Regions from separate parts of the Gordonia sp. p3-SID1431 genome, predicted to be linked through region 1. Evidence: riboswitches for the same ligand, from Rfam matches in the RefSeq annotation. Region 1 holds a riboswitch; each other region holds the start of a gene.
What was found. Region 1 has a riboswitch for thiamine pyrophosphate ahead of thiC (phosphomethylpyrimidine synthase ThiC). Riboswitches for the same ligand answer to the same signal wherever they lie in the genome.
Positions count from the first base shown of each region.

Region 2: it holds a riboswitch for thiamine pyrophosphate, as region 1 does, so the genes downstream of both, thiO (glycine oxidase ThiO) here and thiC (phosphomethylpyrimidine synthase ThiC) in region 1, are expected to answer to the same signal.
Region 3: it holds a riboswitch for thiamine pyrophosphate, as region 1 does, so the genes downstream of both, M4D77_RS18690 (TenA family protein) here and thiC (phosphomethylpyrimidine synthase ThiC) in region 1, are expected to answer to the same signal.

Region 1 is NZ_JAMBDT010000001.1:159,394-164,165, forward strand. Features, by position in the region: gene M4D77_RS00840 (SHOCT domain-containing protein) at 1-372, shown strand, start outside; gene thiD (bifunctional hydroxymethylpyrimidine kinase/phosphomethylpyrimidine kinase) at 461-1,381, opposite strand; gene thiC (phosphomethylpyrimidine synthase ThiC) at 1,381-3,069, opposite strand; TPP riboswitch at 3,077-3,166, opposite strand; gene M4D77_RS00855 (GNAT family N-acetyltransferase) at 3,386-3,733, shown strand; gene M4D77_RS00860 ((2,3-dihydroxybenzoyl)adenylate synthase) at 3,899-4,772, opposite strand, start outside.
Region 2 is NZ_JAMBDT010000036.1:19,921-24,692, reverse strand. Features, by position in the region: gene M4D77_RS11345 (hypothetical protein) at 1-207, opposite strand, end outside; gene M4D77_RS11340 (NUDIX hydrolase) at 557-1,039, shown strand; gene M4D77_RS11335 (hypothetical protein) at 1,044-1,427, opposite strand; gene thiE (thiamine phosphate synthase) at 1,744-2,454, opposite strand; TPP riboswitch at 2,503-2,612, shown strand; gene thiO (glycine oxidase ThiO) at 2,609-3,673, shown strand; gene thiS (sulfur carrier protein ThiS) at 3,670-3,882, shown strand; gene M4D77_RS11315 (thiazole synthase) at 3,941-4,729, shown strand.
Region 3 is NZ_JAMBDT010000088.1:10,422-15,193, reverse strand. Features, by position in the region: gene M4D77_RS18700 (ABC transporter permease) at 1-544, opposite strand, end outside; gene M4D77_RS18695 (ABC transporter substrate-binding protein) at 519-1,544, opposite strand; gene M4D77_RS18690 (TenA family protein) at 1,541-2,251, opposite strand; TPP riboswitch at 2,239-2,334, opposite strand; tRNA gene M4D77_RS18685 (tRNA-Tyr) at 2,490-2,570, shown strand; tRNA gene M4D77_RS18680 (tRNA-Thr) at 2,688-2,760, shown strand; tRNA gene M4D77_RS18675 (tRNA-Met) at 2,782-2,855, shown strand; gene rpmG (50S ribosomal protein L33) at 2,949-3,116, shown strand; gene M4D77_RS18665 (fused (3R)-hydroxyacyl-ACP dehydratase subunits HadA/HadB) at 3,211-4,308, shown strand; tRNA gene M4D77_RS18660 (tRNA-Trp) at 4,555-4,627, shown strand; gene secE (preprotein translocase subunit SecE) at 4,667-4,772, shown strand, end outside.

The sequences.
Region 1 (4,772 bases):
GACTTCATCTGGTACACGATCGTCATCTTCGCGTTCGTGGCCTACCTGATCGTCCTGTGGCACATCATCAGCGACCTGTTCCGGGACAAGGCCGCGTCGGGCTGGCAGAAGGCGGCCTGGATTGTCTTCTTGATCTTCCTCCCGTACCTCACCGCCATCGTGTACCTGCTCGCCAAGGGCAAGGGGATGGCCGAGCGTCAGCGTGAGGCCTACAGCGAGGCCAAGCAGGCGTCCGACGAGTACATCCGGTCCGTCGCAGGCACCTCGCCGACCCAGCAGATCGCCGACGCGAAGAACCTGCTCGACTCGGGCGCGATCACACCTCAGGAGTTCGAGCACTTGAAGAGCAAGGCCCTCAGCGGAACCGCCTGACGGTCCCTCGACACAGACAACGCTCCCCGATGGCGCCGGTCGCCGTCGGGGAGCGTTGTCTGTTCTCCGGTTCGGGACCGGCGTCGCGTCAGTCCGCCGACCCGGCGCCCACACGCCACAGCGGATTGACCGGACCGTGGCCGGCGCCCAGTGGATACGCAGCGGCCAGGCAGCGGGTCACCCAGTCCTTGCCGAAGCCGACCGCCGCGGGAACGTCGTGCCCGTGGGCCAGCGCGCATGCGATCGCGGCGGCGAGGGTGTCGCCGGCGCCGTGGTCATGCGGGGTGTCGATGCGTTCGTGGCTGAGCTCGATGAACTGGTCGCCGTCGTAGAGCAGATCGGGGGAGTGGTCCGAGCTTCGCAGGTGCCCGCCTTTCACCAGCGCCCAGCGCGGCCCGAGATCGAGCAGCGCCCTGGCCGCGTCGCGTTGCGACGCGGTATCGGTGACCTCGATCCCGGTGATCAGGCGAACCTCGTCCAGGTTCGGGGTCACCACCGTCGCGAGGGGAAACAGGCTGTGCCGCAGGGTGTCGAGTGCCGAGTCGGCGAGCAGCTGGTTGCCGTGCATCGACGCGCACACCGGATCGACCACCAGCGGAACGGATGTGTCCCGGCCGATACCGCTCGTGCGGCACTGCTCGACGATGGCCTCGATGATGGGCGCCGACGCGAGCATCCCGGTCTTCGCCGCGGCCACACCGATGTCACCGGACACGGAGTCGATCTGCGCCGCCACGGTCTGCGGTGAGATCTCCTCGAACCCGCTCACGCCCACCGAGTTCTGGACCGTCACCGCGGTCACCGCGACACACCCGTGCACCCCGAGCAGGGCGAAGGTGCGCATGTCTGCCTGTATTCCCGCGCCCCCGCCGGAGTCCGAACCAGCGATGGTCAGGACCCGTACCGGGGCCGTTCCGGGCGGTGACAGCGGGAGTCCCGTGTAGGCCTGTTCGTCGACCGTGCGCTGATTCGCGTCGACTGTGCGTCGTCGTGCGTCGTCTGTGCGCATCAGGCGCCGCCGGTCGTCTGGAGCGGGAGGTACACGCGGTTACCGGCCTCGGCGAACTCGGCCGACTTCGCGGCCATGCCCTCGGCGATAGTCCGGTCGATGTCGTCCGCGGTGACGAGACCGTGCTCCTCGGCGTAGGCGCGGACGTCCGCCGAGATCCGCATCGAGCAGAACTTGGGTCCGCACATCGAGCAGAAGTGGGCGGTCTTCGCGGGCTCGGCGGGTAGCGTCTCGTCGTGGTATGCGCGCGCGGTGTCGGGGTCGAGGGCGAGATTGAACTGGTCGGTCCAGCGGAACTCGAAGCGCGCCTTGCTCAGTGCGTCGTCGCGTTCCTGTGCCCGCGGGTGGCCTTTGGCCAGGTCGGCCGAGTGCGCCGCGATCTTGTACGTGATCACGCCGACCTTGACGTCGTCGCGGTCCGGAAGTCCTAGATGCTCTTTCGGAGTCACGTAGCACAGCATCGCGGTGCCGGCCTGAGCGATCATCGCCGCGCCGATGGCCGAGGTGATGTGGTCGTAGGCCGGCGCGATGTCGGTGGCGAGCGGACCCAGGGTGTAGAAGGGGGCCTCCTCGCACAGCTCCTCCTCCAGGCGCACGTTCTCGGCGATCTTGTGCATCGGGACGTGCCCGGGGCCTTCGATCATGACCTGCACACCATGCGATTTGGCGATCGCGGTCAGCTCGCCGAGAGTGCGGAGTTCGGCGAACTGGGCCTCGTCGTTCGCGTCGGCGATCGATCCGGGGCGCAAGCCGTCGCCGAGGGAGAACGTGATGTCGTAGCGGCGGAAGATCTCGCACAACTCGTCGAAGTGCGTGTACAGGAACGACTCCCGGTGGTGCGCGAGACACCAGGCCGCCATGATCGAACCGCCGCGCGAGACGATGCCCGTCACCCGCTTCGCGGTCAGCGGAACGTAGCGCAGCAGGACACCGGCATGGACGGTCATATAATCGACGCCCTGCTCCGCCTGCTCGATGACTGTGTCGCGATACAGTTCCCAGGTCAGCGAGGCGGGATCGCCGTTGACCTTCTCCAGCGCCTGGTAGATCGGAACCGTCCCCACGGGGACCGGCGAGTTACGCATGATCCACTCGCGGGTGGTGTGGATGTCGGCGCCGGTCGAGAGATCCATGATCGTGTCGGCGCCCCAGCGGGTGGCCCACACCATCTTCTCGACCTCGTCGGAGATCGAGCTGCGCACCGCCGAATTACCGATGTTCGCATTGACTTTCACCGCGAAGTTCTTGCCTATGATCATCGGTTCGGACTCGGGGTGGCGGTGGTTGGCCGGGATGACCGCGCGGCCGATGGCGACCTCCGACCGGACCCGTTCGGCGTCGACGCCCTCCCGGGCGGCGATGAACCGCATCTCGTCGGTGATGATGCCGGCACGCGCCCAGGCCAGCTGGGTGCTCGCGCCGTCGATCGGGTCGGGCCGATGCCAGCTGTCGCGGGTGGGGGTGAGGCCCTTCTCGACGTCGATGTGCGCCGCCGTATCGGTGTAGGGGCCGGAGGTGTCGTAGACGTCGAGGTGTTCGCCGTTGGTGAGCTGGATTCGACGCTGCGGCACACGCAGGTCGTCGACGGCGAGGTAGTGCTTGGCGCTGCCCTCGATCGGGCCGAGGGTCAGGAACCCGGAATCGGCGGGTGCGCTGCTGTTGCGGGTGGTGGATACACGTGTGCCCATGGCTGGTCTCCCTACGCCGGCATTACCCGGACAGGTTCGAGCGGTCGGCGACCGCCCGTCGCCATCTCAGCCCTCGGTCATCGTGAGAGCCCCCGCGGTGTGTAGTTGTCGTGCGTCCGCCACCCTACATCGCATCGTCCGGTCGGGTCGTGCGGGTGGGGAAGACCGTATCGATTTGCGACGATCACACGATCGGGGTCGGCAGTTACGGTTCCGTAAGGTACCGTGTGACCCGGATCACAGGGGTGGCGCTGTCGCGTGTGGCAGGTACGCGCCGGTGATCCGATGTCCGCGATCACGAGGTGAGGAGGGTCGGGTGCTACGCAAGCATCGTCAGCGACCACCACAGTCGGCAAAGTCCATCCTGCAACAGATCTCGCAGGTGGTACACAATCCCGACCGCGACCGATTCGAACTCTGGGTCGCCGGCGACCTGGTCGGCGTGCTCGGTTATTCGACCGAGTCGGCGGACGGTCAGACCACCATCACCGTGCTGCACACCGTGCTCTACGACGAATACAGCGGACACGGACTCGCCACGCGACTCACCCGTAGCGCCGTGCAATACACCCGCGAACAGGGTGCCCGCCTCCGGCCGGTGTGCACGTTCACCAAGCGCTACCTCGACAGCCATCCCGGGATCGTGCCGCTCGCGCCGGTGTGATCCGAAGGTAAGCCTCGGCGGCTCCAGAACATTCCTCGCCGGACCCTTCGAGGCTCGTCGCTATCGCTCCTCGCACCTCAGGGAGCAGGGGTTATGCGCTTCTTTCGGATTAGAGGGAGCGGTGGTCGCGCTCGCGCCGGTGTGAGGAACGGGCTCCGACTCGGCTCAGCCCGCCGACGGCTCCGACAGCAATGTCTCGCGGAGCACCTTTTTGTCGATCTTGCCTACTGCGGTGACCGGCAGTGTCTGCACGACGCGGACCACGTCGGGCAGTTTGAAGGACGCGAGACCGCGTTCGGCGAGGAACGTACGGATCGTCGCCAGCTCGAGCGGTCGGGCCGGGGGGTGTTCGTGCGAGAGCACGACTGCCGCACAGATCTTCTCACCGAGCGCATCGTCGGGCAGCCCGACCACCGCGACCTGCCGGACCGAATCGTGGGCGAGGAGGTTCTCCTCGACGTCGTCGGCGGCGACGTTCTCCCCGGCGCGCACGATGGTGTCCTTGATGCGGCCGGTCACGGCCAGGTGCCCCGACGGCAGCCGGGTGACCTTGTCCCCGGACCGGTAAAACCCGTCCGGTGTGAAGGACTTCTCGTTGTGGGCAGCGGCGCGGTAGTAACCGCGGATCGTGTACGGGCCGCGTACCAGCAATTCACCTTCTGTGCCGTCGGGGACGTCGGCGCCGTCCTCGTCGACCACCCGCACCTCGTCGAGCTCCGACATCGGCGCCCCCTGCACCTGCTGGACCAGGTCGCGTGGGTCGTCGGTCCGGGTGTAGCAGATCAGCCCCTCGGCCATGCCGAAGACCTGCTGGACGACGGGGCCGAGGGCCGCGTCGAGGGCGACGGCGTCGGACTGGGCCAGTTTGGCGCCGCCCACCTGCAGCAGGCGCAGGGAGCTGATGTCCGCCGGCTCCCACTCGGTCGCCGCGCACCAGAGTTGCGCGAGCGCGGGGACGAGCGCGGTCACCGTGACGCGGTGCCGCTCGATGAGGTCGAAAGTGTTGTCCGGGCTGGGGTTGTCGGCGAAGACGACGTGG
Region 2 (4,772 bases), on a different contig from region 1:
TCCGCAGATGATGATCAGCTTGCCCGGGGTCGTGACGGCGAAGTGGCGCAGGGTCTGGAACGGGGACTGGGCGCGTTCCCGGGCGGTGGCGACGAGTTCGCGTCGGTCGGCGAGCACCTGGCGGATCGGGGGTGAGGCCTGCGCCGGACGGATCGTGCGACCGCCACGCGTCAGCGCCGTCCGCACGGAGGACGCGTCGCCGGTCACCTACCTGATCCCTTCTCGAACGCTGGATCGTCTCCGGTGCGGTCCTACGGTCACCGGTTCCCCGTTCCGGATTCGCGTGACCGGGCGATCAACGTCAGGGGTTGTGTCATCTGGGTCATCGTTCACCGGGTCGTGCGTGTTTCACCCTATGTCATCGTGCCGGGTTCCTCCCGAGTCGACCGGCGCCGCGCCGCCGACCTCGGCGGTTCGCGCGTGCCGGGTGCTCGCCGACGGCACCTCGTGGTTCCGAGCCGCGATGAGAGGGCTTCGCGGTCTCCCTGGCAGGTGTTGCGCATCTCACTTACGGTGGAGGCACCCGGTCGGGGCGACCGGGTTGCGAGGAGGCGTGGTGCGCGGCGACGGCGACGGCTGGGTGATCGATCCCGATGGTTCTCGATATTGGGGTATCCACGGTGCGGCAGGCCTCCTGCTGCGCGCGCCGCTGCCGGACGGATCGACCGGGGTGCTTCTCCAACACCGCGCCGCGTGGTCGCATCAGGGCGGCACGTGGGCGCTGCCCGGCGGGGCCCGCGACTCGCACGAGGGTGCCATCGACACCGCGATCCGCGAGGCCGAGGAAGAAGCCGGGATCACCGCCGACGATCTGCGCGTCGTCGCAGCGGTCGTCACCCTCGAGGCGCCCGGCGGATGGACCTACACGACGGTCATCGCCGAGACGGACTCGCCGGTCCGCACGGTCGCCAACTTCGAATCCACGGAACTGCGATGGGTCGACGAGAAGCGCGTCGATCAACTACCGCTGCACCCCGCGTTCGGACTCGCGTGGCCCGTCCTCCGCGACCGGATCGCGATGTTGGATCCCCAGAGCTGAGCCCTCACACCCCGGCGCGGTCGGACTCGAGCAGTCGGTTCGCGCCGGCGACCAGCGCGTGGACGTTCGCCTCGTCGCTGCTCGCGCCCTCACCGACGGCCCAGGCCTGCCGGCCGTCGTGCTCGCACAGCAGGAACGTCGTGACCAGGCCGTCGACGACCCGCTGGTGCAATCGGACGATCTGAACCGGGGCGCCGACGTCGTAGAGGATCGAGGTCATCGCACCGACGGGGCCGGCGGCGACGGCGCTGCGGGACATGATGCGGTCGGCGATCGCGAGCGTCGCGCGGCACTCGACCAGGTCGCCCGAGCACGGGACGGCAGAGAAGGAGCCCAGCCGGATCGTGCCGCCACGGGAGTACTCGTCAGTGAATTGCTGCCAGGTCATCCCGGCGGCCTCCTCGTGCATCCCGGGGGGAAGCGGGCGGCCGAAACGTGCGGCGACGTGGTCGCCGCCGTGCCGGTCGTCGCGCTCGGTCCACGAACAGGATCGACGAGGTAGATGAAGAGGGTGCATCTCGAAAACCGATTTCGGTCGAAGAACGGATGACCGACTGGAGAGCGCAACCGACCCGCAGCGGGGGGTCGGTCAGATTCAGACCCCGCTGCGGCGGGTTACGAGAACGCTCGTGATGCACAACATGATCGGTCCACCATAGACCCGCGACACCGACCGGGCAAACGTGTTTCCGCGAGGCGAACCGCTAGAGCATCCCGGCGAGCTCGGTGGCTGCGGCGGTCGGGTCGGCGGCCGCGGTGATGGCCCGCACGACGACGATGCGCCGCGCCCCGAGCGCGGTGACCTCCCCGACGCGGCCGGCGTCGATACCGCCGATGGCGAACCACGGCTTGGCTGATTGTGTTGCGGCCGTTGAGGACACGAGGTCGAGGCCGGCTGCGGCGCGGCCCGGTTTGGTGGGGGTGGTCCAGCACGGACCGACGCAGAAGTAGTCGACGTCGTCGTCGGCGATCGCGGCGGCAGCCTGCTCGGGGTCGTGGGTCGAGGCGCCGATGACGACGTCCGGTCCGACGATCCGGCGGGCCGCCGACGGCGACAGGTCGCCCTGTCCGACGTGCAGGACATCGGCCCCGGAAAGCGCCGCGACGTCGGCGCGGTCGTTGACCGCCAGCAGGGCACCGTGCGCGTCGGCGACCGTCCGCATGCCCGCGAGGATCTCGAGTTCCTCGCCCGCCTCCAGGGTCCCGAACTCGCGCTCACCCGGCGAGTTCTTGTCGCGCAGCTGCACGATGTCGACGCCGCCCGCGAGCGCCGCGTCGACGAAGTCGAGCAGATCACCGCGTTCGCGCCGGGCGTCGGTGCACAGGTACAGGCGGGCCGTGGAGAGCCGCCGGCGACGGTCCGTCGCGGAGCCGGGGTCCGTCGACGCGGAGCTGGTGCGGTTCGGGGTCGTCACGCCGACCAGGCTAACCGGACCCCCGACGCCCCGGCGTAGGGTGGATCGCACGAACACACGGGAGTCCGGATCGGCCGGGCTGAGAGTGCGGACAGATTCCGCTGACCGTCGAACCTGATCCGGGTCATTCCGGCGAAGGGAGGTGATTCCCAGCGTGGACTCCCCACCGCAGCGCCCTGCCCACCGCGCCCTGACGGTCGTCGGGGGCGGTGTCATCGGGCTGACCTGTGCGCTCACCGCGGCCGACGCCGGATGGCGGGTTCGCGTCCTCGACGCCGGCACCGACGAGCGCGCGTCCTGGGTCGCCGGCGGCATGCTCGGTTCACTCGGCGAGGGTCATCCCGGCGAGGACGCGTCCCTGGCCCTCTCGGTCGAATCGGTCCGGCTGTGGCCGGCGCTCGTGAAGCGGCTCGACGACCCGGGTGTCGTCACCGCCACCGACTCGCTGTTCGTCGCGGCCTCGGCCACCGACATCGAGTACCTGCGGCATCTCGCCGATTTCGTCTGGGCCGGGCAGCCCGCCACCGATGCCGCGCTGCAGTCGGTGACCGGCCGCGACATCCGGACCCTGGAACCGTCGCTGAGCTCTCGACTGGTCGGTGGCTACCGCGCGGTCGGCGAGTGGTCCGTCGACAACCGGCGGCTGCTCGAGGCGTTGCGCGCCGCCGCGACGTCGGCGGGTGCCGAGTTGGTCTCCGCGCGCGTCGAATCCCTGGCCGATCTCGACGACCTCGGTTCCGACACCCAGATCCTGCTCGCCGCCGGACTCGGCACCGCGGCCCTCTGGCCGGACGTGGACCTGCATGCGGCGAAGGGGGAGATCCTCCGCCTGCGCCGCACGCGCTGGTCGGTGCCGCCGCCCGGCCACGTCGTCCGGGCACGCCTCCACGGGCGGGCCGTGTACCTGGTGCCGCGCGAGGACGGAGTCGTCGTCGGCGCCACCCAGTACGAGGCCGAGGGGACGGCCGACCGCGCGCCGCAAGCCGGTGGGGTCGCGGATCTGCTCGCCGACGCGATCGAGGTCTTCCCCGGGCTGCGGACCTACGAACTGACCGAAGCGGGGGCCGGTCTGCGGCCGTGCACCGCGGACGGATTGCCGATCGTCACCCGTGTGGACACACGAACGGTCGTGGCGACCGGGCACGGGCGCAACGGGATCGTCCTCGCCCCGGGCACCGCCGCCCGCGTGCTGTCGATTCTGGAAGGAGCAGAGGAATGAGCATCAGCGCGAACATCACCGTCAACGGCAAGAGCGTCGACGTCGGCGCCGACACGTCGGTGCGCGACGTCGTCATGGGGCTGGGGTTGCCGGACCGGGGGATAGCGGTCGCGGTGGACGGCGCGGTCGTCCCGCGCGGCCGCTGGGACCGGCACACGATGACCGACGGTGCCGTCGTCGAGATCGTCACGGCGGTGCAGGGTGGCTGAGCTCGCCGATCTGAAGCCCGACGCCTCGCGGGCCGAGCAGAAGTCCGGCGACGAGACGATCCCGGATGCGGACCATCTGCGCATCGCCGGTCGCGACTTCTCGTCGCGACTCATCACCGGTACCGGCGGCGCGTCGAATCTCGCGACCCTGGAACGGGCGCTGGTCGCGTCGCGGACCGAGTTGACCACCGTCGCGGTTCGGCGCGTCGACGCGGCCTCGGGCACCGGGGTCTTCGATCTGCTGCGCCGGCTCGACATCGCCGTTCTGCCCAACACCGCGGGCTGTCACACCACCGCCGAGGCGGTCCTGACCGCCCAGCTGGCGCGCGAGGCGTTCGAGACCGACTGGGTGAAGCTCGAGGTGGTCGCCGACGAACGCACCCTGATGCCCGACGCCATCGAGCTCGTCGACGCCGCGGCCGCGCTGGTGGCCGACGGTTTCGTCGTGCTGGCCTACACGAACGACGATCCGGTCCTGGCCGCGCGACTCGCCGATCTCGGGGTGGCGGCGGTGATGCCCCTCGGGTCGCCCATCGGGACCGGACTCGGAATCCTCAACCCGCACAACATCGAGATGATCGTCGACGACTGCCACACCCGCTTCGACGACCCGCTGCCGGTCATTCTCGACGCGGGCATCGGGACGGCGAGCGACGCGGCCCTGGCGATGGAACTCGGTTGCGACGGCGTGCTGCTGGCCACGGCGGTGACCCGGGCGGAGAATCCCGAACTGATGGCGACGGCGATGCGGCACGCGGTGGCCGGGGGCCGACTGGCCGCGCGAGCGGGCCGGATCCCCAAGCGCTTCTGGGCGCACGCGTCCTCGCCCGGGCGCGACCGGGACTGACGCGCGATCCCGCGACCGGCCATCCGAACGACAGACCGGGCCG
Region 3 (4,772 bases), on a different contig from region 1:
TCGGTAGCGCGGACGGGAGCCGCACGTACCGGAAGACCTGGCGGCGGGTGGCCCCCATGCTGCGCATCAGCGCGCCGGCCTCGCGGTCGGTGGCGGCGAATCCCTCGATCAGGCCGATCGCCACCGGAAAGAACGTGACCAGGGCGATGACCAGCACCTTCGGGAGTAGGCCGAAGCCGAACCAGATGATCATCAGCGGTGCGATCGCGATGATCGGCAGGGTCTGGGAGGCGACGAACAACGGCACGAACGCCCGTCGCAGCGCCGGCGAGAAGTCGACGACGATGGCCAGCAGCCAGGCCAGGACCATTGAGACCGTGAACCCGATCAGGGTCACCTGCAGCGTCGCCGCGGCGTGCACCCCGATCTCCGCGCGGTGCGACCAACCCTGCGCGACGACGCGCGACGGCGACGGCAGCACCTGCGGCCGGATCCCGCTGACGTCGACGTAGACCTGCCAGACCGCCACCAGGACGACCACCGCGACGAGCGCGGGCGCGATGCGACGCAGGCCGGTGCTACCGAGGGGTGTCGAGGTAGTCATTGGTGAAGTACGTCGACCAGTCCGGCTCGGTCGTGAGCGGCGCCCCGTCCGGGCCGGTCAGCAGACCACTGCGGTACAGGAACCCGGAGTTCCCGGCCCACTGTTCGAGCGTCTGTCGCCCGACCCGGCCGTCGGCGTCCTTCATGTACTGACCGGCGAGCATGCGCTGGCTCTCGAACACCAACTGCTCGTCGTTGAACGCACCGGGGTTGGCGGCGAGGAGGTCGCGGGCCGCCGCGTCCGGGTCGTCGGCCGCCGCCTGGTAACCGCGCTGCAGCGCCGTCACGAAGGCCGCCGCGCGGTCCGGGTTGTCCGCCAGCCAGTCCTCGTTGGCGTCGACGACGATCGCGTATGCCTCCGGGAATCCGAAGTCGGTGTAGTGGAAGTACCTCATCGGGGTTCCGCGATGCTCGGCCTCGATGCCCTCCCACGCGAGATAGGAGACGGTGAAGTCGGCCTGACCGGAGTAGACCGCCTCGTATGCCGAGGTTCCGAGGGTCACCGAGGTGAACTCGCCGGTGCCGCCGTCGTTTCGGATCACCTGCTCGAGGGTCTTCTCCTCGCCCGGGTCGCCGAAACCGGCGTATGTCTTCCCGTCGAGGTCCTTCGGGCTCGTGATGTCGCGGCGATCGGCGCGGACACCGATGCCGGTGGCCCACTTCTGCAGCGGCGCGAACACGGAGATGGTCTGCGCGCCCGATGCCCGCGAGAAGGTCGACGAGTTGTGGGTGCTGATCCCGAACTCGGCGTTGCCCGCGTCCACGATGGTGTCCACGGCGGTGTTGTTGTACGGCAGGATCTCGACGTCGAGTCCGGCCTCCTCGAACCAGCCGCGCTGCTGCGCCACGAACAAGCCCGTGTGGTTGGTGTTCGGGGACCAGTCGAGCGCGAATCGGATGCTGCCGTCCGAACCGGCGCCCGAACCGCACGCGGTGATCGCCGACGACGCGACGACCGCGGCGGCGAGCACGGTGAGGAGGCGGCGCGCGCGGGCGCTCATGCGGCGGGCCACGGTTGCGGGTTCAGCGCGGTGTCCCAGAACAGAAGCTCGAACCGGGTGGCGACGGTGAACGCCGTGGCCATCGCGGCCCGCTCCCGCTCGCCGGCGTGCGCCGCGGCCTCGTCCACGAGTTCCCTTGCCCGCGAGGCGGATTCCTGGAATTCCGGGGCGTCGTAGGTGGTCACCCACTGCGCGTAGGGGTGGTTCGGGTCGGCGGCGAGCACCTGGGCGGCACTCGCGGCCAGGGCCCGGCCGACTTCCGCGTAGATCCAGAAGCAGGGCAGGGCCGCGGCCGCGCCGACCGCATACGACTCGGTCGCGGCGACGGCCGTCAGGTAGGACACGTACCCCAGGCACGCCGGCGACGGCTCGGGTTCGCCCTCACGCGGCGGCAGTTGGCCGCCGTTGAGCAGGTCGCCGTGGAGCGCCGACTCGACGGTGGCCGCGGTGGCCGACGAGTTCGCCCAGAACCCCGCGGTCTGCGGGTCGGGGGACTTCGACGCCAGGATGGCGAGGGCCTTCGCGTACCCGGCGAGGTACAGCGAGTCCTGCTCCATGTAGGTGCGGAACACCTCGAGTGGCAGCGTCCCGTCGCCGAGCCGCCGCAGGAACTCGAGGTCGTCGATCGCCGTCCGCAACCCCTTCGTCTCCTCCCAGAGGTGGTCGGAGAATCGGCCGGAGACCGGCACGTGCGCATGCACAGACATGACATCCCTTCGTCAGCATTACCTGGACAGGTTCTCGGGTCTCATCTCAGCCCCCGCGTCGCGGAGCACCCCGTGTCAGAACGCAGCCACAGTAGCAGGAGTGGGGGTCGCGGTGGGACGCCTGTGCCACGACCATGTCCCGGCCTGTTGACCAGCCGGTTTGCGCGTTGATGCGGTGTTCGTTGTATTCTTCACGGCGTTGTTCGTACGGCCGTCACGGTGGCCGGAAGAGCGGCACGGCAGGTTGCCCGAGCGGCCAAAGGGAGCGGATTGTAAATCCGTCGCGCAAGCTACATAGGTTCGAATCCTATACCTGCCACGGCGTGGTCCAATCTCGCGAAACTGCTCTACAGACGGTCTCCGACCAGCGATTTGTCTAGCGCAGACGCGAGTGTGTAACCTCGTTAAGGCTCTCGGGCGCAACCGCCCGGGGCACGCCCCCTTAGCTCAGTCGGCAGAGCGTTTCCATGGTAAGGAAAAGGTCGACGGTTCGATTCCGTCAGGGGGCTCGCTGGACGAGAAGTCCGCGGGGCGGTGTAGCTCAGCTGGTTAGAGCGCACGACTCATAATCGTGAGGTCGAGGGATCGAGTCCCTCCACCGCTACACATCGGGTCCGACCGGAACCGAGCGCAAGGGTCGCAAGCCCTGAGGGAACTTCCGAACCCGACCACGTACCACCCGAAAGAAGGCAATCAAGTGGCCTCCTCAACAGATGTTCGCCCCAAGATCACCTTGGCCTGCGAGGTGTGCAAGCACCGTAACTACATCACGAAGAAGAACCGCCGCAACGATCCCGATCGCCTCGAGATCAAGAAGTTCTGCCCGAACTGCGGCAAGCATCAGGGGCACAAGGAATCGCGCTGACGCCGTCGTCGGCCGTTTCGAAGTACCACCAGCAACGGGCTGCCTCTCGATGAGGCAGCCCGTCTTGCTGTGTCGGCCGAAGGAGTAGAGCTCAATGTCACAGGTAAGCGGAGCCGAGATCCAGGATCGTCCGGACGAGGCGTCGAGCGGTGGTGCGAAGCCGACCCCCGACGAGATCGCCGCCCACACGCAGAGCCTCGTCGGCTTCCACTACACGGTCGACGACTATTACGAGATCGGCCGCGAGGAGATCCGTAAGCACGCGATGGCGGTGCAGGATGCGCACCCGACCCACTGGAGCGAGGAGGGCGCCCGGGCCTTCGGCCACGACCGCCTGATCGCCGCGCCCACCTACGTGTCGGTGCTCGGGATCATCGCCCAGCGCAAGCTCTTCGAAGACGTCGTCACCGGCTACGACATGTGGCAGATCATGCAGACCGACCAGCGGCTGGTCTACCACCAGCCGATGAAGGTCGGGGACCGCCTGATCTGCGACGTCTCGCTCGAGTCGTTCCGGCATGTGAGCAGTCCCGAGATGATCGACCTGATGGTCACCAAGAACGTCATCTGGAACCAGCACGACGAGCCGGTCATGACCACGTGGACCTCCCTGGCGGCGCGTCCCGGTATGGACGTCGACCCCGAACTCGAGGCGTCCCTCGACCACGTGATGATCAAGGTCGACGCCATCGGCGAATCCGGGCACACCGTCGAGCCGAAGGCGGGTCGCTACGACCTCCCCGACCCGACGCAGTCGCCGGGCGCCTTCGGTGCCGTCGACTTCGACACGCTCACGGTGGGTCAGGAACTCACGCCCAAGCGCTACCTGTTGACGCGCGGCAATCTCGCGAACTATGCGGGCGTGGCCGGCGACCCCAACCCGATCCACTTCTCCGACCACGTCGTGAACGCGGCCGGCATGGACGACGTCGTCGCGCACGGCATGCAGACGATGGGGCTCGGCGCGAGCTTCGTCTCCGAGTTCATCGGTGACCCGGCGGCTTTCTGCGAGTACAACGTGCGCTTCACCAGCCCGGTGTACGTCCCGGCCGACGACAGCGCGGCCGTCGACTTCACCGGCAAGGTGAAGTCGCTCGATCCCGCGACCCGCCGCGGGACCATCGCCATCACCGCCAAGCAGGGCGATCGCCGCATCTTCGGACGCGCGCAGGCCGTCATCCAGTTCAACTGATCGACCGGTCGCGAGCCGTTCGGGCGGCTCACGGACGGGTGGCGTGTACGGTCGTCGGGGGAGCGGAGGCGAGCCCGTTTTGGGTCCACCGCCCCGGTGATCTACACTGAAGTGTCTGATTGATTCAGACTTGCGCGCTACCCATAGGGTGGCGCGTTGGTTTTGTCGGCGACGAAACGTCGACGGGCCGCGAGGCCGGATCGAGAAGGACGGCAACGCCGACCACTCCGGTGGCGGGCGTCGCAAAGGGGCGTAGCTCAATTGGCAGAGCAGCGGTCTCCAAAACCGCAGGTTGCAGGTTCAAGTCCTGTCGCCCCTGCCCTGGTGAAGGGCACACGCTGACGAGAGGACCGCGAAGTTGAGCAAGCGAGACCGGGCCGCCCGCGCCAAAGACGCCGCAGAGGGTTCTGCGGCCGATTCGGCTGCGGCTGAGCTCGACGGTCGCGACGAGGCCACCGACGCGG